2 linked regions of the Pontibacter liquoris genome follow. The protein of the gene in region 2 interacts with the protein of the main gene of each other region in a pairwise test. Links are inferred from orthologs where the notes say so. Each region holds a gene or a part of one and is shown on either strand. Other genes may lie near its edges.

What was found.
Region 1: the proteins of tsaE (region 2) and rlmB interact in binary tests that used the Escherichia coli proteins (3 or more experiments, as listed by UniProt). The link is inferred for Pontibacter liquoris from one-to-one orthologs.

The regions. Positions count from the first base shown.
Region 1 is NZ_JALEBG010000003.1:465,004-480,103, reverse strand. What follows is about bases 12,099-15,097. They hold rlmB (23S rRNA (guanosine(2251)-2'-O)-methyltransferase RlmB), read left to right. Parts: upstream 12,099-13,182; coding sequence 13,183-14,013; downstream 14,014-15,097. Other genes in these bases: LWL52_RS18880 (mannose-1-phosphate guanylyltransferase), read right to left, coding at 14,132-15,097; LWL52_RS18890 (GWxTD domain-containing protein), read left to right, coding at 12,099-13,210. In the rest of the region: LWL52_RS18945 (zinc-dependent alcohol dehydrogenase), read right to left, coding at 1-659; LWL52_RS18940 (GNAT family N-acetyltransferase), read left to right, coding at 862-1,731; LWL52_RS18935 (DMT family transporter), read left to right, coding at 1,870-2,196; LWL52_RS18930 (hypothetical protein), read right to left, coding at 2,250-3,062; LWL52_RS18925 (UDP-2,3-diacylglucosamine diphosphatase), read right to left, coding at 3,052-3,822; LWL52_RS18920 (LutC/YkgG family protein), read right to left, coding at 3,806-4,456; ATP-dependent zinc metalloprotease FtsH, read right to left, coding at 4,470-6,608; rsfS (ribosome silencing factor), read right to left, coding at 6,676-7,050; LWL52_RS18905 (biotin--[acetyl-CoA-carboxylase] ligase), read left to right, coding at 7,105-7,851; LWL52_RS18900 (T9SS type A sorting domain-containing protein), read left to right, coding at 8,225-8,803; LWL52_RS18895 (glycosyltransferase family 117 protein), read left to right, coding at 8,926-11,880; more of LWL52_RS18890, read left to right, coding at 11,969-12,098; more of LWL52_RS18880, read right to left, coding at 15,098-15,100. UniProt on the Escherichia coli protein: Specifically methylates the ribose of guanosine 2251 in 23S rRNA.
Region 2 is NZ_JALEBG010000001.1:678,353-693,452, forward strand. Bases 4,483-7,481 are described here. They hold tsaE (tRNA (adenosine(37)-N6)-threonylcarbamoyltransferase complex ATPase subunit type 1 TsaE), read left to right. Parts: upstream 4,483-5,758; coding sequence 5,759-6,205; downstream 6,206-7,481. Other genes in these bases: porX (T9SS response regulator signal transducer PorX), read left to right, coding at 4,483-5,766; LWL52_RS02815 (alanine dehydrogenase), read left to right, coding at 6,207-7,436. In the rest of the region: LWL52_RS02790 (bifunctional UDP-3-O-[3-hydroxymyristoyl] N-acetylglucosamine deacetylase/3-hydroxyacyl-ACP dehydratase), read right to left, coding at 1-1,223; lpxD (UDP-3-O-(3-hydroxymyristoyl)glucosamine N-acyltransferase), read right to left, coding at 1,398-2,420; LWL52_RS02800 (HD domain-containing protein), read right to left, coding at 2,743-3,972; more of porX, read left to right, coding at 4,204-4,482; LWL52_RS02820 (flavin reductase family protein), read right to left, coding at 7,590-8,489; LWL52_RS02825 (polysaccharide biosynthesis/export family protein), read left to right, coding at 9,044-9,814; LWL52_RS02830 (GumC family protein), read left to right, coding at 9,842-12,184; LWL52_RS02835 (lipopolysaccharide biosynthesis protein), read left to right, coding at 12,326-13,789; LWL52_RS02840 (glycosyltransferase family 2 protein), read left to right, coding at 13,819-14,814; LWL52_RS02845 (glycosyltransferase family 2 protein), read left to right, coding at 14,955-15,100. UniProt on the Escherichia coli protein: Required for the formation of a threonylcarbamoyl group on adenosine at position 37 (t(6)A37) in tRNAs that read codons beginning with adenine.

The sequences.
Region 1 (15,100 bases), on a different replicon or contig from region 2:
TCCTCCTTGTCGATGCCGATCACGCGCTTGGCGCCGCGCAACCAGGCTACCTTCTGCGCCATCAGGCCTACCGGCCCGCAGCCAAATACCGCTACCGTTTCGCCGCCTTTAATTTCGGCCCAGTGCACGGCCGAATACCCGGTTGGGAAAATATCTGTCAAGAACAGCACCTGCTCGTCTGTCAGGTGGTCGGCCACTTTATAGGGCCCCACATCGGCAAAAGGCACGCGCACGTATTCGGCCTGGCCACCGGCATAGCCGCCATACAGATCGGTGTAGCCATACAGGGCGCCTCCCTTGCCCGTTACCAGGCCTCCTTCCGGCCCGTAATGATCGGGGTTCGAATTCTCGCAATGCGGAAAGTGGCCGTGCTGGCAGAAAAAACACGTGCCACACGAAATCGGAAAAGGCACCACTACCCGATCGCCAACTTTCAGTTTCTTTACAGCAGGGCCAACTTCGGCTACAATGCCCATAAATTCGTGGCCGATGACCATGTTTTCAGGTTGCGGGATCATGCCGTTGTAGATGTGCAGGTCGGAGCCGCAAATGGCCGTGGAGGTAACTTTGATAATGGCGTCGCGTGGGTCCTGTATCCTGGGGTCTTCAACGTTATCTACCCGGATATCTTTTATCTTGTGGAATACGGCTGCTTTCATAGCTTATAGGTTTAGGTTAGGTGGCCGGCTGCTTTAAAGTGCGTGGCCGGATAGTAATTCTATCTAACGGCGTTAGGCATAGCTGGTTACCTGGCGCGCACGTATGGGGCAAGCTGTTTTTATGCAGGAAAGTACCAAGAGAATGCGTATACTATACTTTGTTTTTATCTTTTTCGGTCACCTATCAGCTTCGTTCATCACCATGGAAGATCTTACCTTTTCCTTCCTTTCAGAAAAGCAGCTGCCCGGGCTGCGGCAGACATTTCTGCAGGCCTTTGCCGATTACCTGGTGCCCATCCAGCTCAGCGAGGAGCAGTTTAAGGCAAAGGTGCAGCGCGAGGGCATTCGGGCATCTTTCTGCGTGGCTGCCTTTGTGGGCAATGAGATGGTGGGGTTTATACTGACCGGCGTGGGTGCGTGGCAGGGCAGGCCCACAGCTTACAACGCGGGCACCGGGGTGCTGCCGGCATTCCGGGGGCGCGGCCTTACCTGCCAGTTATATCAGTTCCTGCTACCCAAGCTGCGTGAAAGCGGTCTGGAGCAATGCCTGCTGGAGGTACTGCAGGAAAACGCCCCGGCGCTGAAGAGCTATGAGCGTACGGGTTTCCGGATTACGCGCGCTCTGGATTGTTTCCGGGCCCCCAAGCATACTTTGCTGCTGCAGGCAGATGAGCCGGACGATATTGTGCTGGTGCCGGCTGAAAAGACAGCAGAAGCTACCTACCGGAGGTTCTGGGATGTAGCGCCAAGCTGGCAAAATGACTTTGAAGCGATCAAAAGGAGCGGCGCCGCGTGTCGTACACTAGAGGCCCGCAACAGCCAGCAAGAAGTGGTGGGCTATATTGCTTTTTTTGAAAAGAACGGGGCCGTGGCGCAGCTGGCAGTTGGGGAGAGCTGGCGGGGCAGGGGCATCGGCTCGGCCCTGCTGCGACAGGCCATGCAGCAGACGGAAGCACCGGCTATCCTGTTCATCAACATCGAGACCAGGGCAACAAGTATGATCGCCTTTCTGGAACGGCGCCATTTCTCCCGTGTTTTAAAGCAGTATGAAATGCTATTGCCTATTGTTTAACCCTGCATTAACATCGCCAAAGAAACAGCAGCATGCCTTGCCGGTGTAGCAGGCAGCGCGCTAGGGGTAGGCAGGAATATCCTGTAGAGGGGCAGCACAGATTCTGTATCTTTGCATCAAATTAAATGAATCTGAAAGATGAATATGGCGTGGGTATACCTGTTGCTGGCCGGCATATGCGAAATAGGCTGGGCGTTTGGCCTGAAGTATAGCGAGGGCTTTACCAAACCTCTTGTAAGTATTGTAACCGTGGTGGTCATGATCCTGAGCTTTGTGCTGCTCGCCCAGGCTATGAAACAGCTCCCGCTGGGCACAGCGTATGCAACCTGGACGGGCATCGGCGCAGCCGGTACCGCTATTTTGGGGATGGTATTTCTGAACGAGCCCCGCGACCTGCTCCGCATCCTTTGCCTTTTGCTGATTATTGCAGGCGTGCTGGGCCTTAAATTCCTCTCTAAAGCCTGATCGCGAAGCGGACCGGAACGTTTCCCGAGCCGAACTGGTACTTTTAAAGCTGCTTAGTCAACCGTGTAAATATCTGCCGCCTTGGAGGTGAACAGGAATACCTGCTTTCCGCTGAGCAGGGCTGCCAGGTAAGGCTTTTGCGCCGGCAGGGCTAGCGTGCGTTCTTCCGAAGTATAAAGATCCAGAAAGTGCAGTGCCCCATTCTGTACAAAGTATAGCTCGTTATTGCGGAACCCGATATAAGAGACTCCTTTGTAAGGCAGCTTCTTTTTGTAATTGCCCAGGTTATCAAACACAAAGATCCCACCATTGTAGTCGAGCAGGTATACCATGTTCTGGTACTCGCGTAGCTGGCGCACATCAAAGCGCTCTTTGTCCAGAATCAGGTTCAGGGGTGTTTCAATCGTGGTTTTGCCCAGACGCATGTCCAGCTTGCTCAGCGTAAGGGTGGTTTCGTCGAACAGCCAGAAAGCATCGTCGGCTGCCAGTGCGGCCGCTTTAGCGGTTCCCGGGTAATTCAGGTCGGCTAAGGTGATGCTGCTGATGGGCCGCAGAAAGCGGTCGAGGAGCAGCAGTTGCTGGCGGTCCTGGTAAAAGAGCAGCAGCTTGAGGGGGTTCCAGGCATCAATGCTGCTGATGCGGCCGCGGGTTGGAGGCGAAAAGGTGTCCAGCGGGCGGCCCAGCGAGTCGAGGCGCAGCAGGTTATTGCGGGCATCCAGCAGGTATACATGGCCATTGCGGTCCTGTGAAATGGCGGTAGGCGAGCTGCTCGGCAGGCTGTGGCTGAAACTGAACGACAGGCCCTGGCTATGTGCAGCCGGCAGCAGCAGTCCCCAAAGGATCAGCAGGTAGAAGCTAACCTTCAAAGGTTTCGAGTTTTAGTGTTTCCCCATCAAATACGGCATACGTGCAGTAGTTCACCCATTCGCCTAAATTAATGTAGCGGCTGTCGCTGCCGATGGGCAGGTCGAGCGGCAGGTGGCGGTGCCCGAAAATATAATAATCGTGGTGGCGGTCCGCTTCCACTTCGTTGCAATACTGTATCAGCCACTCGTCTTCGCCTAAAAAAGCTTCGTCTTTCTTGATATTGCTGATGCGGCTCTTCCGCGACCATACATTAGCCACGCCAATGCCCAGGTTCGGGTGGATGCGGGCGAACAGCCACTGGCAGGCTTTGTTGTTAAACACCTTTTTGAGAAGCTTGTACGTGTGGTCGCCAGGACCCAGGCCATCGCCATGGCCGATGTAAAACGTTTTGCCGCCATACATGGTGGAAACCGGCTGGCGCACGATCGGAATGTTGAGCTCCCGGGGAAAGTAATCGAACATCCACATGTCGTGGTTCCCCGTGAAAAAGAAGACCGGAATACCGGCATCGGTAATTTCGGCCAGTTTTCCCTGCAGCCGCACAAAGCCTTTGGGGATGGCATGTTTATACTCGAACCAGAAATCAAAAATATCGCCTACCAGGTAAATGGCGGCGGCATCGGGACGTACCTGCTCCAGCCAGCGGACAATTTTCTGCTCGCGCGCCCGGCTGGTGGTGGCGTCTGGCACGCCTAAATGGAAATCGGAGGCAAAGTATACTTTCTTGCCCGGTGGCAGTGGATTAATGGGGGAGGTCATCGATCAGGAAAAGGACGAGCTGCCGGGGGCCATGGGCACCCATTACTAATGTTTTCTCGATATCGGCGGTGCGGCTTGGGCCGCTTACCAGCGTTACCATCGAAGGGAAGTTTTCTTTGTGCCGGTTGCGGATATGCTTCAGGCCATCTTTAATATCGGGCACCAGCTGGCTTGCCTTGGCAATCACCAAATGATTTTCAGGATAGATGCTGAGCCGGCGGCCGGCGGCGTTGGCAGAGCTGATCAGAATGCTGCCGGTACGGGTAATCAGCGCTTCACACGTGGTCAGGCCGGCATCTGCCTGGGCAATAAAGTTTTCCTCGTCGCTTACAAAATCAATACCGGCATGGACCAGGATGCGCTGGATGTTAGGCTCCCACACAAACAGGTTCTGAAGCTGCTGCTCTTTTTTGTAGACATACAACTGGTCGAAAAAGTCTTCCTCGTTCTCGCAGTAGATGAACACGCCACTGTTGTTGATAAAGTTCTGCGCAAACTCCACCGACATATCCTCTGACACGGGGGCGTGCAGCGGCGAGGTGAAATCCGGGGTAGGAGGCAGAAAAGGCGCCGACTTAGCCAGCGCCTCTCTTACTCTTCTTAATACTATTTCTTTGGTCTTTGCTTCGTACATGCCTGCTTTTGCATCAAGCCGTTCTCGAATTTACAGGGTTATCCTGGGCCGCAGCGCCGTTTTCCAGCGGCGTGCCGGGCACAGCGCCTTCCTGCTGCTCCGGATGCGGAGTCTGGCCGCGCTCTTCCGGATTTTCTATCTGCGGATGGAGCTGCTCCACTTCGCTCAGGGTTTCGCTACGATCAGTACCAGCCGTATGCGCCTGGTACGTAGTCAGCGCCGCAAACGGGCGTGGGCCAACCAAACGCTCTAGGTCGCTCTGGAACAGGATCTCTTTCTGCAGCAACTCCTGCGATACAATTTCTAACTCTCTTTCTTTCGAGATCAGCAACTGCTTGGTACGCTGGTAGGCGGCATCAATGATCTTGCGCACCTCTTCGTCAATAGTCTGGGCAGTGGCTTCGGAGTATGGTTTGTTAAACGAATATTCCGCGTTCTGCTTCGAATCGTAGAACGATACGTTGCCGATCTTGCTGTTCATGCCATACATGGTCACAATGCTGTAGGCCATTTTGGTGATACGCTCCAGGTCGCTCAGCGCGCCAGTCGAGATCTTACCAAACACAAGCTCTTCTGCTGCGCGTCCGCCCAGGGCCATGCACATTTCGTCGATCAATTGCTCGGTCGTGTACAGGAACTGCTCTTTAGGTAAATACTGGGCATATCCCAGCGCAGCTACACCGCGCGGCACAATGCTTACTTTCACCAACGGGTCGGCATGCTCCAGGAACCAGCCGGCAATAGCGTGGCCCGCCTCGTGGTAAGCCACAATCTTTTTCTCTTCCGGCGAGATGATCTTGTTTTTCTTCTCCAGTCCACCGATCACACGGTCAATGGCATCGTTGAAGTCCTGCTGGTCCACTGCTTTTTTGTTACGGCGGGCGGCAATCAGGGCAGCCTCATTACAAACGTTAGCAATTTCGGCACCGGCAAAGCCCGGTGTCTGGGCAGCCAGTTTGCGGGCATCCACATCGGCGGCAAGCGTCAGCGGCTTCAGGTGCACGTTAAAGATCTCGGTACGGCCGTTAATATCCGGCTTGTCGATGCTGATCTGGCGGTCGAAACGACCTGGGCGCAGCAAAGCGGAGTCCAGGGTGTCGGGCCGGTTGGTAGCAGCAAGTATAATTACGCCGGAATCGGTGGCGAAACCATCCATTTCTACCAGCAACGAGTTCAGCGTATTTTCACGTTCATCGTTTCCGCCTGGTGCCTGGCCGCGGCTACGGTGGCGGCCAATGGCATCGATCTCATCAATAAAGATAATACACGGCGCCTTGGCTTTGGCCTGCTTAAAGAGGTCGCGCACACGGGCAGCGCCCACGCCCACAAACATCTCGACAAAGTCGGAGCCAGAGAGCGAGAAGAACGGTACCTCGGCTTCGCCTGCAACGGCTTTGGCCAGCAAGGTTTTACCTGTTCCTGGAGGGCCTACCAGCAGGGCACCTTTCGGTATTTTGCCACCAAGTATGGTGAACTTGGAAGGGTTCTTGAGGAACTCCACGATCTCCTGTACTTCTTCTTTTGCCTCTTCCAGGCCAGCCACGTCCTTAAACGTGATCTTTACCTTATTCTCGGCATCAAACAGGGCCGCTTTGGACTTGCCGATGTTGAAGATCTGGCCGCCTGCGCCTCCCGCGGTTACACGGCGCATCAGGAACCAGAAGCCGAACAACAGCAAGATCAGGAAGCCCCACTGCAGGAAGAAATCCGCAAAGCCGGTACGCGTGGTAACGGTGAGCGGCACCTGCTGGTCGCGCGGCGTTTGGGCCTGCAGCTTGTCGAGGTCTTCTTTAAAGATCTCTGGTGTGATGATCTGGAAATGATATTGCGGGCCCTGGTCCACGGCAATGCTGCTGCGGTCCTGAAGCTCAGTTTTATACTTTTCGTTCTGAAGCGCCTCGTCCTTGAGGTATACTTCCACCGTCTTGTCGTTAACGATCGTCAGTTTCCGGACATCGCCGCTGAGCAGCATTTCCTCAAAGTCCTTCTGGGTGGTCTCTACCGAGGAGTTGCTTTTGTTAAGCCAGGTTAAGCCGAAGATGATCAGGATCAGCACCGCCAGCATCCACAGTTGCATGGTGGGGCGTGGGGGCGTATTCGGGATGATCGGTTTCTTCTTTTTATTAGTATTCCCTTTGTTATTCTCTGCCATGAATGTTTAATTTCTGATGTATGAAAACACCGGCCAATACGAAAAGTTTACGTAGGTCCGAAATTGTTTAAACAGACGCTACGTGCTTAATGCTGGCATCGCCCCAAAGCTCTTCCAGGGCATAAAACTCCCGTTTGTCCTTTAAAAAAATGTGTGCGACCACATCCACATAATCCAGCAACACCCATTCGTTATTGGTGCGGCCTTCGCTTTGCCAGGGGTTCTGCCGAACAGCCTTGAAAATTTCTTCTTCTATGGAAGATGCGATGGCATCGAGTTGGGTATCGGAGGTGGCGGATGCTATGACGAAGTAATCGGATACAGCGTTTTTGAGTGATTTAAGGTTAATAACGACGATATCGGAGGCTTTCTTCTCCTGCATGCCTTTTACAACCAGTTCTGCCAATATGTCTGAATTAGCCTCAACCTTGGTTTCTTTCATTTGAGCTACTTAAATTTGAACTACAAAAGTACTAAATTCTACTTAAAAATATGTATGCCTGATACGCTGTTTATGGGCCAGCAGCTATATTTTCTGCCGGTTTGTGCATCCACTAACTCAGAGGCGCAACAGCTTCTTATCAAAAATGAAGCCACAGAAGGATGCCTGGTGCTCACAGCGCAACAAACCCAGGGGCGCGGGCAGCGAGGCAACACCTGGGAAGCCGCGCCGGGCAAAAATATCACGCTCTCGGTTGTGCTCTCGCCCTCCTTTGTAGCTGTCCGCCACCAGTTCTTTCTCAACATGGCCGTGTCGCTGGCTGTGCTGGACCTGCTGCAGGAGCAGGGGCTGGCGCAGGCCCGGGTAAAGTGGCCAAACGATTTATACTTTGAAGATAAGAAACTTGGCGGAATTCTGATAGAGAACACCATCAACAGCCAGTCTTTACAACATAGTATCGTCGGGATTGGTTTAAATGTGAACCAAATGGCCTTTAGCCACCCTAAGGCTACCTCGCTGGCCTTATGCCTGGGGCGCGAGTTGCCTGTGGACAAGCTGGTGGACCGGCTGATGGAGTTATTGGAGAAACGCTACCTGGCGCTCCGCAATGGCCATACGGCTCGGCTCAAGTATGAGTACCTGCAGGCGCTGTACCGTTACCAGGAGACGCACGACTTTCTTGTGGACAACGCGCGGGTGCAGGGCCAAATTGTGGGCGTGGACGAAGATGGCCGGTTAGCAATGGAAATAGCCGGCCAGTTGCGTTATTTTTCTTTCAAGGAGATCGCATTCGTGATCTGAGTCCCGGCGGCTAACGTGCCAGATTGTCGCACCCTTCCTTTTTCGTCAAAACAGAGCTGGTAAAAACGGGCATTTGAGTGAAGCCAGGTTTATACTTACTCGGGTGCCTGTTGCCCGTTCTGCAAAAATAGCGGCGGCTTACATTAGGGCTGGCGCAATTATTGATAAGGAACATGTTGTAAGTAGCCGTAGCCTGTCTGCAAATATTTTGTAGCATTATCCGGCTCAATTGCAAATATTTCAAAAATTATATTTATTGTTTTAAGTATTTTAAACTATCTTTGATTGTTATAGAGAAAAGAGAAGTTAAACGAAAGCAGAGGCCTTCTATATGAGAATTTTTACTAGAAAGATATTTTTAGCTGCCACTTTTATGGGAGCTTACCTGTTGGGAGTTGTGGGCGAGGCGCATTCTAAAGAGATTTCAAGAGAAGCGGTAGCAGGTGTTTCCCCGGTTTATAAGGGGGGCACCACGGTTTGGAAGCTATACCCCGAGCAACACTCAGAACTGATTTTGTCGGCGCAAAATGCCCGTCCCCACCTGCTTACCAGCGTAGAAGAGCACTCGTGTTCCAAGATCTATGCTTCGGCGGTTGGGCAGGTATTTCATACTGTGGAGCTGAAGGCAGAGAAAAGCATGTATGCTGCCGTGAGTCTGGCGGCCCTGGCGCCTAGCCGCAACCTGGTAAAGGAGTTGCCTTCCATTAACGCGTATCCTAACCCTTCGCGCGGCATCACATTGTTCTCGCTGAACCAGACAGCCAACGCCAGCTATAAGATCCGGATATCCAATACCATTGGCCGGGTAGTAACCAGCGCGGAAGTGGCCCCGGCCAGCGCCAACACGGTGGTGCAGCTGGATATGAGCAGCCTGCCATCGGGGGTGTATTTTTACAGCCTGCTGGTGAACGACAAAACCGTAGAAACCAAGCGACTCATACTTCAGAAATAACGCCTGGCCACAGGCAAAGCATCAGAAAGCCGGCTCAAAGCCGGCTTTTTTATTTTTAACTTCTAAATTTAAACTCAGGCTTAACATTATTTATTATTTTCGGGGCTGAATCAATAATCGCTATGACAGATTATCGCAAGATAAATAATATTGTAGGCTGGGTCGTGTTCCTGATCGCAGCTGTGGTGTATGTGCTCACACTGGAGCCAACGGCCAGCTTCTGGGACTGTGGCGAGTTTATCGCCAGCTCGTATAAGCTGCTGGTGCCGCACCCGCCGGGAGCGCCGCTCTTTTTGCTGGTCGGCCGCATGTTCTCGCTGTTTGCCAGCGATGTGACCCAGGTAGCCTGGTGGGTGAACCTGCTCTCGGGCCTGTGCAGCGCCTTTACGTCCCTGTTCCTGTTCTGGACTATTACGATCTTAGCCAAGCGCATTATGCTGAAAGAAGGCCAGGCGCCAACGGCTGCCAACATCCTGCTCATCATGGCGAGTGGCGTGGTGGGAGCGCTGGCCTATACTTTCTCCGACTCTGCCTGGTTCTCTGCCACCGAAGCCGAAGTATACGCCATGTCGTCGTTCTTTACGGCCATTGTGTTCTGGGCTATGCTCAAGTGGGAAGCAAAGGCAGGAGAATCTACCGCCGATAAATGGCTTATCCTGATTGCCTACCTGGTAGGCCTTTCCATTGGCGTGCACCTGCTCAACCTGGTTGCCATCCCGGCACTTGCCTTTCTCTACTACTTCCGCTTGTATAAACCCACTTTCTGGGGAGGCGTGATCGCTTTCCTGATCAGCGCGGTGGTGATTGCCGTGATCATGTGGGGCATTATCCCGGGGCTGCCTTCGATGGCCGGCGATGTGGAAGTGTTCTTTGTGAACAGCCTCGGCCTGCCTTTCGGCTCCGGCGTGATCGTGTTCGTGCTCATCGTGGTGGTGGCCATCATCGTGGGTATCCGTTACTCGATCACAAAAAACAACCGCATCCTGAACACTGCTTTGCTGAGCCTGGTATTTGTGCTGATCGGCTACTCGTCGTATATGATGATCCCGATCCGCTCAAGCTACGAACCGACCATCGACGAGAACGACCCGGATGATATCCTGAGCGTGGTGGCTTACCTCAAGCGCGAGCAGTACGGTGACCGGCCGCTAATTTACGGTCCGCAGTATAATGCCCAGCCGGTGGACCAGGAGGAAGGTGCCCCGCGTTATTTAAAAGGCAAGGACAAGTATATCGTAACGGGCCACAAGATCGAGCCGGTTTATGATAGCAAAGACAAAACGCTGCTGCCCCGCATTTACAGCGACCAGCCGCAACATATAGCCGAGTATAAGAAATGGGTGGACCTGCGCGAAGGCGAAATGCCGACGTTTGGTCAGAACCTGAGCTTTTTATTCCGTTATCAGTTGGGCCACATGTACTGGCGCTACTTTTTATGGAATTTTGCAGGCCGTGAAAGCGATGTGCAGAATGCCGGTGTGCTGTGGTTCGGAAAAGACGGCCCCAATATTCCGGACCGCGTGCTGGAGAGCAAAGCCCGCAATTGTTTTTACCTGTTGCCGCTCATAGTTGGTATACTTGGGCTGATCTACCAGGTGCGCAAAAAAGAGCGCGATGCGTTTGTGATCGGCCTGCTGTTCTTCTTTACCGGCATCGCCATTGCCTTGTACCTGAACCAGCCGCCTACCGAGCCGCGGGAGCGTGATTATACCTTTGCCGGCTCTTTCTACGCCTTCAGCATCTGGATTGGTCTGGGTGTGCTGGGCGTGGCTGATCTGCTGGAAAAAGTGCTTAAGAACAACATGGCCAAAGCAGGCCTGACTACCGTGCTCTGCCTGAGCGTGCCGTTGATAATGGTGGCCGAAGGATGGGACGATCATGACCGCTCGGGCCGTTACCAATCCGTGGATTCTGCCAAAAACCTGCTCGATTCGTGTGCGCCAAATGCCATCCTGTTTACCAATGGCGATAACGATACGTTCCCGCTGTGGTATGCCCAGGAGGTGGAAGGTTACCGGACCGATGTGCGCGTGGCCGTGCTGAGCTACCTCAACACGGACTGGTACATCGACCAGATGAAGCGCCAGTCCTACAAATCGGCGCCGTGGCCGCTGTCGCTGGAGAACGAGAATTACCGCCAGGGTACCAACGATTACCTGCCATACGTGGAGCGTCCGCAGGTAGCTGCCGGCATCGACCTGAAGCAGTTTATCAAGCTGGTGAAGGAAAACCACCCGGCCCTTCAGGTGCAGTATGGCGCGGGTACCACGCTGCTGACCATGCCTACGCACAACTTCTTTTTGAATGTGGACAAGCAAAAGGTGCAGGAGATGGGCTTTATTCCGGCCGAAAAACAGGCCGAGATAACCGACCGTATGCAGTGGACCATCAACAAGTCGCTACTGGAAAAGAAGCACCTGATCATGCTGGATTTGCTGAGCACCAACGACTGGAAGCGCCCGATTTACTTCTCTACCACCGTGAACAGCGCAGACTTTATTGGCTTGTCGCAGTATTTCCAACTCGACGGACTGGCGTTCCGGGTAGTGCCCGTGAAGACCGCCAGCGAGGAGCAGCAGGGCTATGTGAACAAAGAGGTGATGTATAACAACCTGATGAAGAAGTTCAGCTTCCGCAACTTTGATGACCCTAACATTTTCTACGATGAGAATTACCTGCGCTTCTCGGCCAATGCCCGCGACAAGTTTGCCGAGCTCGCCAAAGCATACCTGAAAGATGGCAACCTGGCCAAAGCCAAGGAGGTGACCGACTACTGCTTTAAAGTAATGCCGGGCAATTCCCTGCCATACGACTACTATACACCGCAGTTTATCTCCATCTTAAACCAGGTAGGCGAGAAGGAGAAAGCCCGCCAGGTGCTCGACGAGATGGCTAAAAGTTCGCAGCAGGCACTGGATTATTACTTTGTGAAAGGATCGCTGTTCGATACCGAGATCCAGACCAATATGGTGATCCTGCAGCAGCTGGTAAACGAGGCACAGGCAATTGGCCTCCAGGACCGTGCCGAGGAGCTGCAGCAGCAGTTTATGCAGTACCTGCAGCGCATGCGCGGCTAAACAAAAACAGTTGTAAATCAGTAATAAAAGCCGGGTTGTGCCTCACAGCCCGGCTTCTAGTTTTCGGGCTTACCAAACTCCAGTTAGAATGAAGTATATCCTGATCCCCTTCTTTCTTTTTATGCTGCTGCTAAGTGCCGGTTGTGGCAGTCCGGTATCTTCCGGCCGGCGGCTGGAGCCGGTAAGTATGGCGCGCCCGCCCCGGCCCGAGGTTACCATGCTGCACCGCTTTTATGCGCGTGGCGACAGCTTATACTTGTTCCTGCGGTTCGAAGATGTGCGGCAGGTGCTGGCGGTAAGCCAAACGGCCAAGAGCCTCTACTATAGCGTGCGGGCCGGTGCAACCGAGCGCGATGCCGTGTTAGCCACCGATTCGGTGAACATTGCTAAAGCGGGCCAGGTAGAGGGGCAGGGCGTGCTAGTGCCTTTAACGCTGCCGCTGCGCTTGGTACAGGAGCCCAACGTGCTGCACCTGCAGCTATGGCAGCACCTGAGCGCAGGCGAGCGCCTGCAAACCAAGTATAGGTTGCCCTTGCAGGCCGCTATGGGAGAGAAGCATTTTATAGTGATGCAATCCGCCAGTAACAGGCCCCTGTTGCAGGACTATACCACCACCACCACGCCCTTGCTGCTGCAGAAGTATGGCCCGGAGGCGGGCCTGCTGGAAATGCAGCGCTTTGAGGCCGATTTCACGCCGGCACTGCCGCCCATGTCGGCTCGGCAGGAGGTGGTGCCGCGCACCATTTCAGTAGCGGAAACAAAAACGGTGGTGCCAGGCGATACTTTTTACCTGCAAACACCCGGCCTTTACCTGCTTGCGCCGGGCAGCAAATTTGCAGCAGGCATCCTGGCGCAGCCCAATGCCTTTCCATTGGTAACGATGGCCAGTGAGCTGCTGCCACCGCTCATTTATCTCACTACCACCGCGGAGCGCGAGGCCCTGTTGCGGGAAACGGACCCCAAAGCAGCCGTGGACCGGTTCTGGTTAAAGCTGGCCGGCGACAAAAGCAAGGCGCGGGAGCTGATCCGCACCTACTATGGCCGGGTAGAGACCGCTAACAAGCTTTATACTTCGCACAAGGCCGGTTGGGCCACTGACCGGGGTATGATCTACATCATCTATGGCATACCCAGTGATGTAAGCCATGTGGGCAACACCGAGAGCTGGATCTACCGCGATTCGGAGACCTCGCCTTACGTGAAGTTCGTTTTTACCAAAAAAGAGAATAACTTTACCGGAAATCATTATGAGCTGATACGGCGCCCCGAATACGAGGAGAGCTGGTACAGCACAGTAGCCAAATGGAGAGCAGGTATAACAAAAATGTAGGCAGCCGCTACGGTAGCCCCAGAACACCCCGGGAAGAGAAGATAGAAATGATTTTCGGCTCACGGCCTATTTTAGAAGCCATGCTAGCCGGTAAAACATTAGAGAAAATATTTCTGCAGCGGGGCTCCCGCAACAGCACCACCGACGAGATCACGGACCTGGCCAAAAAGTTTGATGTGCCGGTTGCCTCCGTACCCGTAGAGAAACTTAACAATCTCACCCGAAAAAATCACCAGGGAGCCGTGGCGTTCCTGTCGACCATCTCGTATGCGCCGCTGGCCGAGATCGTGACCTCCCTGTTTGAGCAAGGCAAGAGCCCACTGCTGCTTATCCTGGACCGCATTACGGATGTACGCAATTTTGGCTCCATTGCCCGCAACGCCGAATGTATGGGCGTAGATGCCATTGTGATCCCGAGCCGCGGCGGCGCACAGATCAATGCCGATGCCATTAAAACCTCGGCCGGGGCGCTGCACCTGGTGCCCGTTTGCCGCGAGCCAAACCTGAAAGACACCCTTGATTACCTGAAGGATTACGGCGTGCAGATAGTAGCCTGTACCGAGAAAACGGAGCAGAGCCTGACGGATAACGAAGTGGACATGACAGGACCCACAGCCATAATCATGGGAAGCGAAGAAGACGGTATTTCGCCGGAGTACCTCAAGCGCGCCGATGCCCGCCTGCGTATTCCGCTCATGGGCCAGATCGGCTCGCTAAACGTATCGGTAGCGACTGGCATTATTTTGTATCAGGCCATGAGCCAGCGCCTGCACGATAGCAGCAACTCCGGCCAACCAAGATAGACGTGTTTTATACTTGTAACAAAAAGCCCCTGCAACCAACAGCTGCAGGGGCTTTTTTAAGACCGATTTACGAAAGCAATATTTTTATACTTGCCTGAATACGTAATTCGTAACTAACTTAAATATAGTCGGCGCCTTTCTTCGACTTGGCGTCTGCCATAAACTCCTTTACTTTTTGCTCTTCTGATTTTTTGCAGATCATCAGCACGTTGTCGTATTCGGCTACGATGTAATCTTCCAGCCCCTGCAAAACCACCAGGCGCTCTTTGGGCGTTTTCACAATGCAGTCGCGGGTTTCGTAGAGCAGCACCTCGCCGTCTATCACGTTGCCGTTCTCGTCTTTGTTGTTGATGGTATAAAGCGAGTTCCAGGTGCCCAGGTCAGACCAGCCCATATCGGCCAGCAGCACATATACGTTGTCGACTTTCTCCATAATGCCGTAATCGATAGAGATGTTGCGGCACTGGGAGTAAGCGCGGGTAATAAAGTTCTGCTCTTCGGGCGTGTTGAGGGCGCTGGCGCCTTCTTCAAAGATCTCGGAAATCTCGGACAGGTACTGGCGGAAAGCCCGCAGGATACTTTGCACGTTCCAGATAAAAATGCCGGAGTTCCATACAAAGTCTCCGCTGTTGAGGAACATCTGCGCTAGTTCCAGGTTCGGCTTTTCGGTAAAGGTCTTTACTTTCTTTATACTTTTGGTTTCATCGTTGATGTACTGGATATAGCCATACCCGGTGTCTGGCCGGCTTGGGGTAATGCCCAGCGTGATCAGTACATCGTCTTTGGCCGCAGCTGCTACTGCCTTGTTGATCACGTCCGTAAACACCTGTTCTTTCAGCACCACGTGGTCGGAGGGAGCCACCACCAGGTTGGCATTGGGGTTGAGCAGGGAAATCTTGTAGGACGCGTAAGCAATGCAGGGGGCCGTGTTGCGGCCAACAGGCTCTAGCAGCACCTGATTGTCGCTGAGTTGCGGCAGTTGCGCTTTTACCAGGGACTCGTAGTCTTTGTTGGTCACCACAAAGATGTTTTCAGGCGGACAAATATCCTTGAAGCGGCGGGCCGTCATCTGCAGCATGCTTTCGCC
Region 2 (15,100 bases):
TCTATGCCCAGAAAGTAGGTCCAGTAATCTTCCGGATTTTCCACGGTGTTAAGCACCAGGATGCCGCCTGTCTGCGCCATGGCCTCTATCTGCACCACGCCCGGCAGCACAGGGTTGCCCGGAAAGTGGCCCTGGAAAAAGGGCTCGTTCATGGTCACGTTCTTTACCCCCGTCACCGTGGTTTCGTCGAGGTGAATGATCTTATCGATCAGCAAAAAAGGATAGCGGTGGGGCAGGGTGGCCGAGATCTGGTTGATATCCATGACCGGCGGCTTTTTAGGATCGTAAGTAGGCACGTTCTTGATCGCCGCTTCCTGTATGAGCTTTTTTACCTTGCGGGCAAAGGCCACGTTGGCCGCATGGCCGGGGCGGGCCGCTAAGATCTGTCCTTTGATAGGGCGGCCGATCAGGGCCAGGTCACCGATCAGGTCCAGCAGCTTGTGGCGGGCAGGCTCATTCTTAAAGCGCAGCTCGGTGTTGTTGAGCACGCCTTCTTCTTTTACCTCCACCTTCGGCTTTTTCAGCAGCTCCGACAAATGCGAGAGCTCCTCGTCCTGCACCACCCGATCCACGATCACGATCGCGTTGTCCAGGTCTCCGCCTTTGATCAGGTTTTGTTTGTAAAGAGCTTCCAGCTCGTGCAGGAACACAAACGTGCGGCACGGGGCGATCTCGTCCACAAACTGGGTGATGTTGGTAATGGAGGCGTGCTGGCTACCCAGCACCGGTGAGTTATAATCCACCATCGCGGTGAGGCGGTAATCGTCCAGCGGAAGGCCGGCAATTTCCACGCCGCGGCTATCGTCTTTGTAGCTGATGCCTTTGGATATCTCGAAGTAGTTGCGCAGGGCATTCTGCTCCTGTAGCCCCACGCTTTGCAACGCCTTTACAAACTCAATCGAGGAGCCATCCATGATAGGCGGTTCCGGGCCGTCAAGCTCGATCAGCACGTTGTCAATCTGCAGGCCCACTAAGGCAGCCAGCGTGTGCTCCACGGTATTTACGCGGGCGCCGTTCTGCTCGATGGTGGTGCCCCGCGACAGGTCGACCACATTGTCTACATCAGCTGCCACAATTGGCTGGCCTGGCATATCAATGCGCTGAAACTTGTACCCATGATTTGCAGGTGCAGGCTTAAACGTCATGTTTGAAACCACTCCGGTATGCAACCCAATGCCTGTAATTGTAACCGGGGCCTTTATGGTGTGCTGTTTATCGTTCATCACGTATCTATAGTCGTGTTAAGAGCTTGGTTAAGAACAGCAGCGGCAGCTGTTTTGCTGCCGCTGCTGTCTGCAGTCAACCGGGGAGTTACCCCTTTGCACCTGCAAACTTAAGATTTTATATGAGGTCTTGCTATTTTTTTTACGGAACCGATCGGATTGCAAAAAGGGTTGCTATACCTTCTCTTTCAGCAGTTCCAGCTCGCGCTGCAGCTCGGGCAGTTTGCGGAATACGGTCATGGCCCGCAGGTTCTGCTTATAGTCAAATGCCGGTGAGCCCTGGATGATCGTGCCCGGCTCTTTTACAGTTTTGGAAACCCCGGACTGCGCACCTACGGTTGTTTTATCGGCCAGGCTGATATGGCCCACAATGCCGGCCTGGCCTGCAATAACGCAGTTGTTGCCTAGCTTGGCAGAGCCGGAGATGCCTGCCTGCGCGGCAATAACGGTATGCTTGCCTACTTCCACGTTATGCGCTACCTGCACCAGGTTATCTATTTTGCTGCCTTGTCCAATCAGGGTTGCCCCCATGGTGGCGCAGTCGATGGTGGTGTTTGCCCCGATCGATACATCATCTCCGAGCACGACGTTGCCAATCTGCGGGATGGCTTTGTAGCTGCCGTCGGGCTGTGGCGCAAAGCCAAAGCCATCGCTGCCCAGCACTGCGCCGGCATGGATCGTACAGTTGCTACCCACCACAGTGTTGGTGTAAAGTTTAGCGCCGGCAAAAATGGTGGTGTTATCGCCTATTTTCACGCTATCGCCAATGTATACCTGCGGAAAGATGCGCACGTTCTCGCCGATGGTGCAGTTCTGGCCGATGTAGGAGAATGCGCCGCGGTAATGGCCGTCGCCGATCTGGCTGCCGGCACCGATGAAAGCGGGTTCTTCCACGCCCACTTTAGAGGCGATCAAGGCTGTCTGGTAATAATGGAGTAAGACAGAAAAGCTGGTATAAGGATCTTCCACCCGGATCAGGGTAGCAGCAACCGGCTTTTTCAGCTCCAGCTTCTCTGCCACAATTACAGCGCTGGCACCGGAAGTATAAAGGAAGGGTTCGTATTTGGAATTTGATAAAAACGCAAGCGCGCCGGCCTGGGCTTCTTCTATCTTGGCTAAAGTGCTGACCTTGACAGTATTGTCGCCTTCTACGCTACCCTGCAGCAGGTCTGCTATCTGTTGAACAGTGAACTCCATTTTGTAAAATTATAGCAAAAACTTAAAAGTGCTAATGCTTTGGGGGTGCAAACATACTAAAAAGTTACGGGAGGGCTGATACCCCGGGGCCACTATGGGCAAAGATTTCTGGGCTAACCAGGAAAACGGGCAGCAGCTTATGGCGAGCTCAAGGGCGGAAAAGCAGGTTTAAAGCACAGGCTATACTTTCGGGGCGCTCCAAAGTATAAAGGCATGTCGCAGACCGGCAGTTGCTGCCAGGCCGGTGCTTTATATGAAAGTATAAAACCGGAAAAGAGGCGGGCAGGGAAGTATAAGCTGCTGCCGTAAGCCGGCAGCAGTGTTAATGTGCTACTTCTTTGGGGTAGCACACATAATATTTTTCCACCTTATTGCCCAGCGCCCGGATGTTGGGCAGGTCGGATGCCTCGGCCACATCGATCACGTACCCGGATTTGGTCAGCACATCGATGGATTGCCCTTCTACCTGGTAGGCATTGTTGCTGATGGTGCCCGAGATCATGAGGTAATGCACGTCTTCCTCGGCTACTTTGTAGTGCTCCTGCACCAGCTCGCTGATGCCCAGCAGCAGGTCCTTTTCGATGGGTTTGCTCGAGATCACCACCTTAAACAAGCGGCGGTTCAGGATGCTGTTGGCCAGGTAAGAAAGTATAAAGTCGGGGTGAGAGGCCCAGAGTTTGATGCCGCTCCATACATCGTGGTCGTCCAGGCCTACAAAGCGCTCCAAAATGCTGCTGTCGCGCTCAAAATCGGCCATGGTAAGGTCGGAGGAGAGAAAGAACTTCAGGTTCGGGCTGGTGTCTACCTCCACGCCCTGCTGCAACAACTGGCGCGCGCGCTGCACCACGCGCAGCACCATGTTTTCGGCGCTGATCACGGTTTTGTGCAGGTATACCTGCCAGTACATCAGGCGGCGGCTTACCAGAAAGTTCTCGATGCTGTAAATGGCCTTTTCTTCCACCACCAGCTTGTCGTTGGCAATGTCCAGCATTTTGATGATGCGGTCGGCGCCGATTTTGCCTTCGTACACGCCGGTATAAAAGCTGTCGCGGTTCAGGTAGTCAAGGCGGTCCACATCCAGCTGGCTCGATACGAGCTGGTGAAAGAATTTACGCTCATAGGTACCCTTGAAAATATTGATTGCCAGCGTTAAGCGGCCTTCAAAAGCCTTGTTGAGCATGTGCATAATATGCAGCGAGAGGCTCTCGTGGTACACATTCTTGAAGATAGCGGTTTCTAAGGCATGGGAAAAAGGGCCATGGCCAATGTCGTGGAGCAGGATGGCAATGAGGGAGGCTTCCAGCTCGTTATCGAAAATTTCGTTATTTTTACTTTTCAGGGTGCTCAGGGCCGTGTCCATCAGGTGCATGGCGCCCAGCGCATGATGAAAACGGGTGTGCAGCGCCCCGGGGTATACCATCTCTGTTAAGCCCAGCTGCTTGATGCGGCGCAGGCGCTGAAAGAAAGGGTGCTCAATAATATCGAAAATGAGATCAGACGGAACGGTAATAAAACCGTAAACGGGGTCGTTGAAGATTTTTTTCTTATTCACGAAGCAGGAAGGTTTACTGGCTGAACGTTTTATTTGTTGACAGGGTATGGCCGTGCTTGCCGGCTATGTTGGGTTACGGCCACCAGCGCATCCGTTTTACGCGTACCTGAAAGCATCGTATGTATATAATGGTACGTTTTTGCGTACATCCCAAGTATACATGTATAAGTACTTAGCAGCTCAACAAATTAACAGTTCAACAGTTTAGCCATCAATTACTAGTATAAAACTATGCAAAGATACAATATTTTATGGGCCGATGATGAAATCGACCTCCTTAAGCCACACATTCTTTTCCTGGAAGACAGGGGCTACGACATTACGCCGGTAAACAGCGGCGCCGATGCCATTGAGAAGTTCCAGGACCAGACGTTCGATATCGTTTTCCTGGATGAGAACATGCCGGGTATCAGCGGCCTGGAAACACTGAATGAGCTGAAATCCATCCGGCCAGCCGTGCCCGTGATCATGATCACCAAAAGCGAGGAAGAGCATATCATGGAGGAGGCGATCGGCTCCAAGATCACCGATTACCTTATTAAGCCGCTTAACCCTAACCAGATCCTGCTATCGGTAAAAAAGGTATTGGAAAACAAACGCCTGGTGTCTGAAAAGACCAATATGAGCTACCAGCGCGACTTCCGGCAACTGGGCATGGCTTTTGGCGAGCGCCTGAGCCCGCTGGAATGGGCTGATATTTACAAAAAGCTGGTGTACTGGGAGTTGGAGATCGACGAGACGGAAAACAAAAGTATGGCCGACGTGATAAACATGCAGAAGGATGAGGCCAACGCCAACTTCGCCAAGTTTATCATGGAGAATTACGAGGACTGGATAAACAAGGAAGATGAAGATGCTCCGCTCATGTCGCATGAGCTGTTTAAGCAGCGCGTGTTCCCGATGATGAAGCAGTCGGAGCAGCCCGTATACTTCCTTTTGATCGATAACCTGCGCTACGACCAGTGGAAAGTACTCGAACCGCTGATCCTGGATTACTTTACCGTGGACCAGGAAGAGATGTTCTACTCCATCCTTCCTACTACCACGGCTTATGCGCGTAATGCCATTTTTTCGGGCATGCTGCCGACCGAGATCGTTAAAAAGTACCCCAACCTGTGGGTGGCCGACGAGGATGAGGAAGGCAAGAACCTGCACGAGGCCGAATTTCTGGAGATACAGCTACAGCAGAACCGCATTACGGGCAAGCACAGTTACCACAAAATTACGAACGTGGCTGCCGGCCGCGACCTACTCAGCAAGTTCAGTAACCTGGATGGCAACAAGCTCAACGTGATCGTGTATAACTTCGTGGATATGCTCTCGCACGCCCGCACCGACAGCAACATGGTACGCGAGCTGGCGCCCGACGAGTCGGCTTACCGCTCCATCACCAAATCCTGGTTTCTGCACTCGCCCCTTTTCGATACGCTGAAGATGATTGCCGAAAAGAAAGGCCGCCTCATCATCACCACCGACCACGGCACGATCCGGGTAAAAAGGCCCTTTAAGATCATCGGCGACCGCAACACTAACACCAACCTGCGTTACAAGCACGGCAAAAACCTGGGCTATACCGATAAAGACGTGTTTACAGTGAAAAAGCCGGAGCGATTTTTCTTGCCAAAAGCTAACGTTTCCACTACGTTTGTATTTGCGATCGAAGACTACTTCTTCGCTTACCCGAATAACTATAACTATTACGTCAACTACTACAAAGATACCTTCCAGCACGGAGGCGTGTCGTTGGAGGAAATGATCATACCGTTTATAACGCTTTCGCCTAAGAATGCTTAACCAGGGAGTACAAAAAGCAAGTATAAAGATGTCGTCGTTGGCTGATCTGCCGGCGGCGGCTTCTGTGCTTTTAGAGGCTGCCGACCGGGAGCCCATTATTTTGTTCGAAGGCCCGATGGGCGCAGGCAAAACCACCCTGATTAAGGAACTTTGCCGCCAGCTGGGCGTAGCCGAGAACGTGAGCAGCCCTACTTTTGCGCTCGTTAACGAGTATGAAGGGAGGCAGGGGAAACTAATTTACCATTTTGATTTTTATAGGATAAGGGATGAGCGCGAAGCCCTCGGGATTGGCGCGCTGGAGTATTTTGACTCAGGCAGGCTGTGCCTGGTAGAGTGGCCCTCGCTTATACCCAATTTATTGCCTGAGCACTATTTGCTTGTGCAGCTGCAGCCCGAAGCGGAAGGCGAGGGGCGCACCATGACCATAACCCACGTATAGCATGACGGAAAAACTCGCCGCAAGTTTAGCCAAGATAGTAGCTACCAGCCAGGCCCTTTACCCCAAGGAGTCGATGCTGGCGGTGGAAGAACGCCGCCGCAACCTGTTTATCGGCATCCCGAAAGAATCCTCGTTTCAGGAAAACCGCATTGGCCTGACCCCCGACGCTGTGAAGCAACTAACCGACCATGGGCACCGCATCCGGATTGAGGCAGGCGCTGGCAGTTTATCCAAGTACTCCGATCATGAATATGCCGAGGCCGGTGCCCGCATTGTGTATTCGGTGGAAGAAGTATACGAGGCCGACATCATCCTGAAGATCGCCCCTCCTACCTACGATGAGATCAATTACCTGCACCCGGGCCAGACACTGATCTCGGCGCTGCAGTTTGGGAACCTGACCTCGGATTATATCAATGCACTGCTGGCTAAAAAAATAAACGCTCTCTCCTTTGAACTGATCCGCGATAAGTCAGAGGCAAAGCCGGTGGTGCGCGCCATGAGCGAAATTGCCGGCAGCACCGTAATGCTGATAGCCGCCGAATACCTGAGCAGCAGCAACGATGGCAAAGGGGTTATACTGGGTGGCATTACGGGTGTGCCTCCTTCCAAAGTCGTTATACTTGGTGCCGGCACTGTAGCCGAGTATGCGGCCCGTGCTGCCCTGGGCTTAGGAGCCGAGGTAAAGGTTTTCGACAACCATATTTATAAGCTGCGCCGGCTGAAGCACAACATCGGCACCCAGCTCTTTACCTCTACGCTGGATAAAACAGTGCTCAACAACGAAATTAAACAGGCCGATGTGGTGATCGGCGCTTTGGTAGCCGTGGAAGACCGCATTCCGTGCATGGTAGAGGAATCGATTATTGCGCAGATGAACCCCGGCTCCATTATCATCGATGTGTGTATCGACCAGGGAGGTTGTTTTGAAACTTCGGAGGTTACCTCGCACAGCCGCCCCATTTACCGCAAGTATGATATCATCCATTACTGTGTGCCTAACATCCCGTCGCGGGTGCCCCGAACGGCCACCCAGGCCCTGAGTAATATTTTTACGCCCATCTTTACAGAGATCTCAAAGTATGGCGGCATCAACGAGGTACTGTTTACGAACGAACATTACCGTGCCGGCGTGTATATCTACAAAGGCAGTCTCACCAACTCGCATATCGCCAAACGGTTTGGCATGCGCTACAAAGAATTGGGCCTGATGATCGCAGTTAGAAACTAGATGCAAGTCGTTGGACCATAAATATTAGACGCAGGATCTAAGACACAGGTAAAACTATCCATATAAAGTATAAAACCCGCCTCGGCGGATTTTATACTTTATACTCTTGCAAGAGAAGCTTTTGTCTAACGTCTAATATCTAACGTCTTACTTCTATACCTGTCCGCTTAGCAGCAGTACTTTCCAGGCTTCGGACACGTGGTTATCTTCCAATAGCTTTTTACCTAACTTCTCGAGTTCCTGCCGCAATTGGGCCGGTCTAGCTTTATACTTGTTCCAGGTATAGGCCACGAGCGGATTTGTTCGGTATGCGGCTGCCTCTGCCGCGGTGGGTACTGTTTCGGTATTTCCCAGCCGGGCCAGGTTATTGCCTGTCAGGATGGTGCTCTGGCGGATAAAGGCGGGCAACGCATCCACCCCAATGCCTTTGTTTCGGATAGGCTTGGGAAGCTCAAAAATGCTGTCGCCATTTGCCCGGATGTAATAATCGCTGCCCATGCGCGCCACCGCATCAAGCTTGTAAGGATCAACCTTGCCGTCTTCTCCCAGGATGCCCTCCTGCAGGTGCATCAGCAGCACCTGGCAAATGATTAGGTTGCCTGCGCCGCCTTCTGTGCCCAACGGTATAATGTCGTTTACCCTGCACTCTAACGCTACCGGGGCTTCCTGCACCCGCGGCGGCTTCACCAGCTCCGAGGCAACCGGCGTTAAACCAGCCTTCACAAATTCATTTATGCCTTTATCGTACTCAGTGCTGGCCAGCGACATTTGCTCTACGATAGCATAATTGGCAATATGGATGACAACCTCCTTGGTGGCCTGCGCATTCTCCAGCGTGTGTTTGCTGGTGTTGTCGCGCATGCGGCTGAGGGGCGAGAAAATGAGAATGGGCGGCGAAGCGCTAAACATATTAAAAAAACTGAACGGGCTCAGGTTAACGTTGCCATTGCCGTCGGTAGTGCTGGCAAACGCAATAGGGCGCGGAGCAACAACCCCGGCCATGAGCGCATACAGGTCGGCTGCTTTAGTTTCTTTCGGATCAAAGGTTCTCATGCTCATATCATGCGGATGTGTTGTGCCGGCTGCAGGCTGATGCCGGCGATGAAAGTATAAAGTTAAAAAAAGCAGGGCAAATATGGTGTTTCATCTGCTGCCCGGCGGCCAGCTCACTTAAAAACTACTCCTGTAAAAACTGTAACAGCAGGTGCATCGTATGGGAGGTGGTTTATGCCGGTAAGTATAAAAAAGCACAGGCGCTATGAAGGGGTTTTGGTAGGAGTAGCGAAACGAGCCCGGTAGCAGGCACCGGCGGTAAACAGGAGCCAGTTATATTGTTTTGCCTGCTCCGAGCGTTGAAAGGATAATTGTTTTAAGGGCTTGTAGGGCAACCTTATGCAGCAAATATAAAATTTGTTGAATATTATAAGGCTGTTTTAAAGCCATTTGCAGGATTAGATGGATAATTTTCTTATTGAATATATACCTTTAAAATCTTCTTACGTAACTAATCACAAGACTTCCGAAATATATATTATCTGCAATGTATATAGTGGTAAGTATAAGCGCCTACAAGCACAAAAGTCTAGATTGAACCAAAAGCACCCGAAATGAGAATTAATTTATTGTTTGCCCTGGGCATGTTGTTCCTTTTTTCCTGTACCACGTCTAAAGAACTGACGTATTTCAGCGATCTGCCAGAAACAACGGAGTACTCAGAAAATATCACGAATAACAAAGAGCCTAAAATTCAGCCCGATGATTTGCTTAGTATTACGATAAGCAGTTTAAACCCTGAAGCAAATGCCCTCTTTAACAAAGGAGTGATGCTCTCGGCCGGAAATGCCGGCGCCGCAGGAACTAGTAAAGATGAGGAAGGCTACCTGGTAGATAGCAATGGCTTTATAGAATTACCGGTTTTAGGGAAAGTGAAGGTGGGCGGCCTTACAAAGCAGGAAGCCAAAGCGATGTTGGTTAAGAACCTGAATAATTATTTAAAGGAACCATCGGTTTATATACGCTATATGAACTTCAGGGTGACGGTTGTGGGGGAAGTAAAGAACCCGGCCACATTCACCATACCCTCTGAAAAAATAAATGTGCTGGAGGCACTGGGTTTAGCGGGCGATATGACGGCCTATGGAATAAGAGATAATGTGTTACTGATAAGAGAAGAGAATGGCGTGCGCAAAGCGGCCCGGCTTAACCTCAAATCAAAGGCCCTGTTAAGTTCTCCTTATTTTTATCTGCAGCAGAACGATGTGGTGTATGTAGAGCCAAATAAAGTAAGAACAATACAGGCTACGACCAACACACGAAACATTACGCTCTTATTTTCGCTTATATCTGTGACTACATTAATCGTATCAAGATTATTATAGCAATACATACATATGAATAATAAAGAAATGCTTCTTTTAGAACCGGAGCAAGTAAACCTGAAAGGAGTTCTGCGAAAGTACGTGCGATACTGGTACTTGTTTGTAGCAGCGATTGCCATATTTGTGGGCCTGGCTTACTTATACCTGCGTTACACTACACCAGAGTATTTGATAACCAGTAGCCTACTTATTAAGGACGAAACACGTGGGCCGGAATTGACGGGTAATACCATTGATAATGACTTTGATGTATTCAAAACCTCTAAAAACATGAATAATGAGATAGAGGTGTTGCGTTCAAAAAGCTTGATGCAGCGGGTATTACGCGAATTGTCTTTAACTACCAGCTACCTGGTGGAAGGAGAAGTGAAGTACTCCGAAATATATGGCGAAAAGGTGCCAATCAACGTTGTTGTTAAAAGTTTGGAGAAGGAAGCCTATTCTAAAAACCTGACTGTTTATATCAAAGACAAGAACAATTTTGAACTGCAGGATGGCGAGGATGTCCGGACTTATCAGTTTGGCAAGGAAATAAAGGCCCCATACGGTACATTTACTGTAACCGCCATTCCGGAAGCAATTGGGAGGTATGATAAGATTGTTCTTAAATTCAATGAGCTGGATAATCTGGCGGACTCTTATATTAGCCGTCTTACAATAGGGCCTGTTAACAAAGATGCCAGCGTGTTGTCTATTACCCTGACGGATGCCGTTCCGGAAAGAGGAAAAGACGTTGTGAACAAGCTTATTGAGGTGTATAACAAGGAAGCTATGGAGGATAAGAACTCTGTGGCGTCTAGTACCATAAAGTTTGTAAATGAGCGCTTGCAGTACCTCACAAAGGAACTCACCGACGTGGAGAAAAGCGTAGAGCGCTACAAGCAGAAAAACGATGTAACGGATGTAAGCTCAGAAGCGCAGATTTACCTGCAGAAAGAAAGCGAGTATAACAAGCAGCTCGCCGAGTGGGGTATCCAGCTGGATGTGCTGAACTCGATCGAAAGTTATTTAAGCAAAGACCAGAACCAGTTTGAACTGGTGCCAAGTACCCTTAGCATCAATGATCCTACGTTGCTCGGCCTCATTTCCCAGTTTAATGAGTTGCAGCAGGAACGCAAGCGAACACTGCGTACGGTGCAACCCAATAACCCGATTATAATCAACCTGAACGATCAGCTTGTTAATTTACGTGGCAACATTCTGGAGAACCTCCGCAACATAAAGAGGAGCTTAGAGATTACCCGCCAAAACCTGCAGGCAAGCTCTTCGCAGTACCAGTCAAGGAAACAGCAGGTGCCTGTAATGGAGCGCGAATTGCTGGAGATCAACAGGCAGCAAAGTATAAAAGAAGGCCTTTACCTGTATCTGCTGCAGAAGCGGGAAGAGTCTGCTATGTCGTTGGTAGCTACTGTCGCTAACTCCCGTGTAATCGACTCGGCAGTAGCTGGTGATGAACCTGTGAAGCCTAGAAAAGGATTAATATACATATTAGCTGTCCTGTTCGGCTTAGGCCTGCCCTTCGGGTTAATATTTGTGAAAGATGCGCTAAACGATAGAGTATCCACATTAAAAGATGTAGAAAGTGGCACTACTACCCCAATTCTGGGCGAAATTTCCCACAAGAAGAGTGGCAATGCTTTGGTGGTGACACCTGATAGCCGCACGCCTGTGGCAGAACAATTCAGACTTATTCGTGCCAACCTGCAGTTTGCAATGCTAGGCAAAGAAAATAAGGTGCTGATGGTTTCGTCGAGTATGGGGGGCGAAGGAAAAACATTCTTCAGCATAAACCTGGGGGCCAGCTTGGTGTTAGCGGGTAAACGAGTCGTGATACTTGATTTCGACTTTAGAAAGCCGGCTTTGTTACGGAACCTGGATTTGCCAAATGATGAGGGCGGTATTACCAGTTACCTGTCGTCCAATGCTCTCTCTATCCATGATGTGATACTTCCTTCGCGCGTTATGCCGGAGCTGTTTGTGATCGGGTCTGGCCCGGTACCGGAAAACCCCTCCGAGCTTATGTTGCTTCCGAAGGTAGGCAGACTGATTAATGAGTTGAAAGAGATCTTTGATTACGTGATTATTGATACCTCGCCGGTAGGGCAGGTTGCCGATGCATTGGCCTTGGCACCTCATGCAGATGCCAGCATTTATATTGTCCGTAACAACTATACTTACAAAACGCAGTTAAGTATTATTGATGATATTTATAAAAAGCAGAAGTTTAACCAGCCAATGATTGTGGTAAACGATGCACAAAAAGAAGCTGGTTATGCGTATGGGTATGGTTATAACCTGAAAGAGCCTAAAAAAGAGTGGTTCACATCAAATAAGCAGGCCAAAGGCACCGATGTTCAGTATCCTGGCTAAGGATTTCAGGTCCACATTGTTTATTTCAGCAATAACACATATTAGCAACGGGAGCTTTTACACAGCGTCCGATGCACCCTTATCCTATTTTTTATCCTGGTCGGAAAGACTATATTATTTGCTGTGTAAGCACTTCAATAAATGAGTTCTAAGAATTTTAAAAGCTCGGTTGTTACCGGTATAGTATGGAGTGCCGTTCAGCTAGCTATCAACAGAGGCCTCAGTTTTATAATTAAGATGGTACTTGCCAAATTGCTCTTTCCGGAGCAGTTTGGCCTGGTAGGTATGGCAGCTGTGTTTGCCAGTTTTGTGCAGGTTTTTAATGATATCGGCATCGGGGCTGCTCTTGTACAGCGCAAGGATAAAGATTTAAGAGAAGAACATTTTCAGACGGCTTTCTGGACTGGCGTTATCTGGTCAACAAGTATTTACTTATTGATCGTAATTGTTGTGTCGCCACTGGCAGCAATCTTTTATAAAGAGCCTATGCTGCGCCAGATCATCCCGGCCCTGAGCCTTGGGGTTTTGGCCTCTCCGGTAAACCTGGTGCATCAGGCACAGCTTACCCGGGCCATGAGCTTTAAAAAGCTGGCTTTTATCAGCAACGTATCAACCGCTTTTTCGGGTGTGCTGTCCTTAACCCTTGCCTATTTAGGCGCTGGTGTCTGGTCGCTGGTATTTAACTCTGTGGCAACTATCGTTATCGCTATGCCCTTGTTCTTCAGAGCCACCGGCTGGACGCCCAAGCTCATGTGGGATAAAAAGGCCTTTAAAGATGTTTTTGGCTTTGGGGTGTATACTACCGGAACCAACCTGTTCAATAACCTGATCTCGAATATCGATTACCTGCTGATCGGCAAGCTTTTAAGTGCGGCAGCACTGGGAACGTATACCCTGGCATTTGTACTAACCGATACGTTCCGAAACCAGCTGATGGCCATGATGGGGAAAGTGATGTACCCGGTTTACGGTAAGAAACAGGACGATCCGAAAGCGCTGAAAAGGTATTATCTCAAAGTTGTAAAGTATAACAGCATCTTTGTTTATCCGGCAATGATATTTTTTATTACCCTGGGTACCCCGTTTGTTCAGAATTATTTCGGGCAAAAGTGGATTGGTGCTATAGAGCCATTAAAGATATTAGCCGTCTCGGTGATGATCCATATGCTGACCAACAGCCACGCCTCGCTTATCCGCGGACTGGGAAAGCCTAAACTGGAAATGAAGATCCAGTTTTTTAAAGCTGTCTTTTTGTATGTCCCGCTTATTTCGTTGGGCATCCATTTTTATGGGATTGTGGGGGCAGCGTATGCGTATGTTCTAAATAAGATATTTGAGGTATTCATTGCGCAGTATTTCCTGAAGAAATTAGTGAATGTTACTTTCGGCGAGCTGTTATTTCATATGCGCACGCCATTAATAGCCAGTGTCGTGGCATTTATTGTTTCTACCTCGCTCTATAGCCTTCACCTTCACTACATCCTTTGTGGCGTTGCTTTATTTATCAGTTACTGCGCTGTAGTTTGGCTCTTTATGAAGGACGAACTTAAAACTCAGCTGAGCGATTTGAAATTCTTAAAAAAAAAGAATCTGGCAGTCCAATAACAAAGTAGCGTAAAATATTAAGTGTATCAATGCAACCTGACCATCCTATATTAGTCTCAGTTATTATTCCGTGTTACAATTGTGAAGCGTTGATTGGGAGAGCTGTCGACAGCGTGCTGGCCCAGACGCACCCGAACATTGAGTTACTGCTGGTTGATAATAACTCTACAGACAATACCCTGCAGCAGCTGAAGGAATTTGAACAGGCACATCCCGGCATGATCAGGGTATATGCTGAGGCGAAGAAAGGAGCATGCGCTGCCCGTAACAAGGGATTAGGGAATGCAAAAGGGGAGTGGGTCCAGTTTCTGGATGCGGATGATGAATTACTACCTCAGAAAATAGAAAAGCAGGTTGCCTTAATCAGTAAACATAGCCCCGACCTGATCATTGATGATTACCGCAAGATCAGGACCATCAGGGGCAAGCTGCTAACAGAAGATATAGTGGCGGAGGATGATTGCTGGACGGGGCTCATCAATTCGAGACTAGGTATTACAAGCTCTAATCTTTGGCGAAAGGAAATGTTGTTGCAGGTAAATGGCTGGAACGAAAGCTTAAGCTCCTCGCAAGAATACGACTTGTTATTCCGGGTACTTCGCTTAAATGCAAAACCCCTTGTGAGCCATCAGGTGCAAACGTTGATTCATGCGCAAACGAACTCGATTTCGAGAACAACAAACAAAGGCAAGTTGTATGAGCTGATCTTGAACCGCTATAACTTAAGGAGCCAAATTTATACTTATTTAAGCGAGAACAAGCTGTTAACGGATAAGTATAAACAGCAGCTATACCAATACCTGTATTACCACCTGCTGCTGATTAGCGAGCTTGATATGCCGTTTTTTAAGGAGCAGCTCAAAAAATATAATGATCAGGAAATTACATTCCGGAATAAGATCAAGGCAATAAACCTTTATGTCCGGAACAGCTCAAAACGAAAGTTTGCGTATGCGAACCCATTCCTGAAATTACCCGAGTGGCAGTTTTACTTCTTTAAAAGCTTATACCTATTAAGGTACTGATAGTATAGAAAACAAAAGATAAATAGAATAGTCTTTTGAACCATTATATTATTTTATCTCTTTCATTAACCACCGCTTTGCACAACAGGTATAAGTAGTATTTCTGTTGTGCGTCTATAAAAATAAAGTTTACTTATTTTATGACTTCAAACACTTTCGTTTCCATAATAATGCCTACTTACCACGATTGGAAGAGGCTCACGCTTTGCATCGAAGCACTTGACAGGCAAACGTATCCGAAGGATAGCTACGAAGTAATAATAGTAAATAACGACCCGCAGGACCA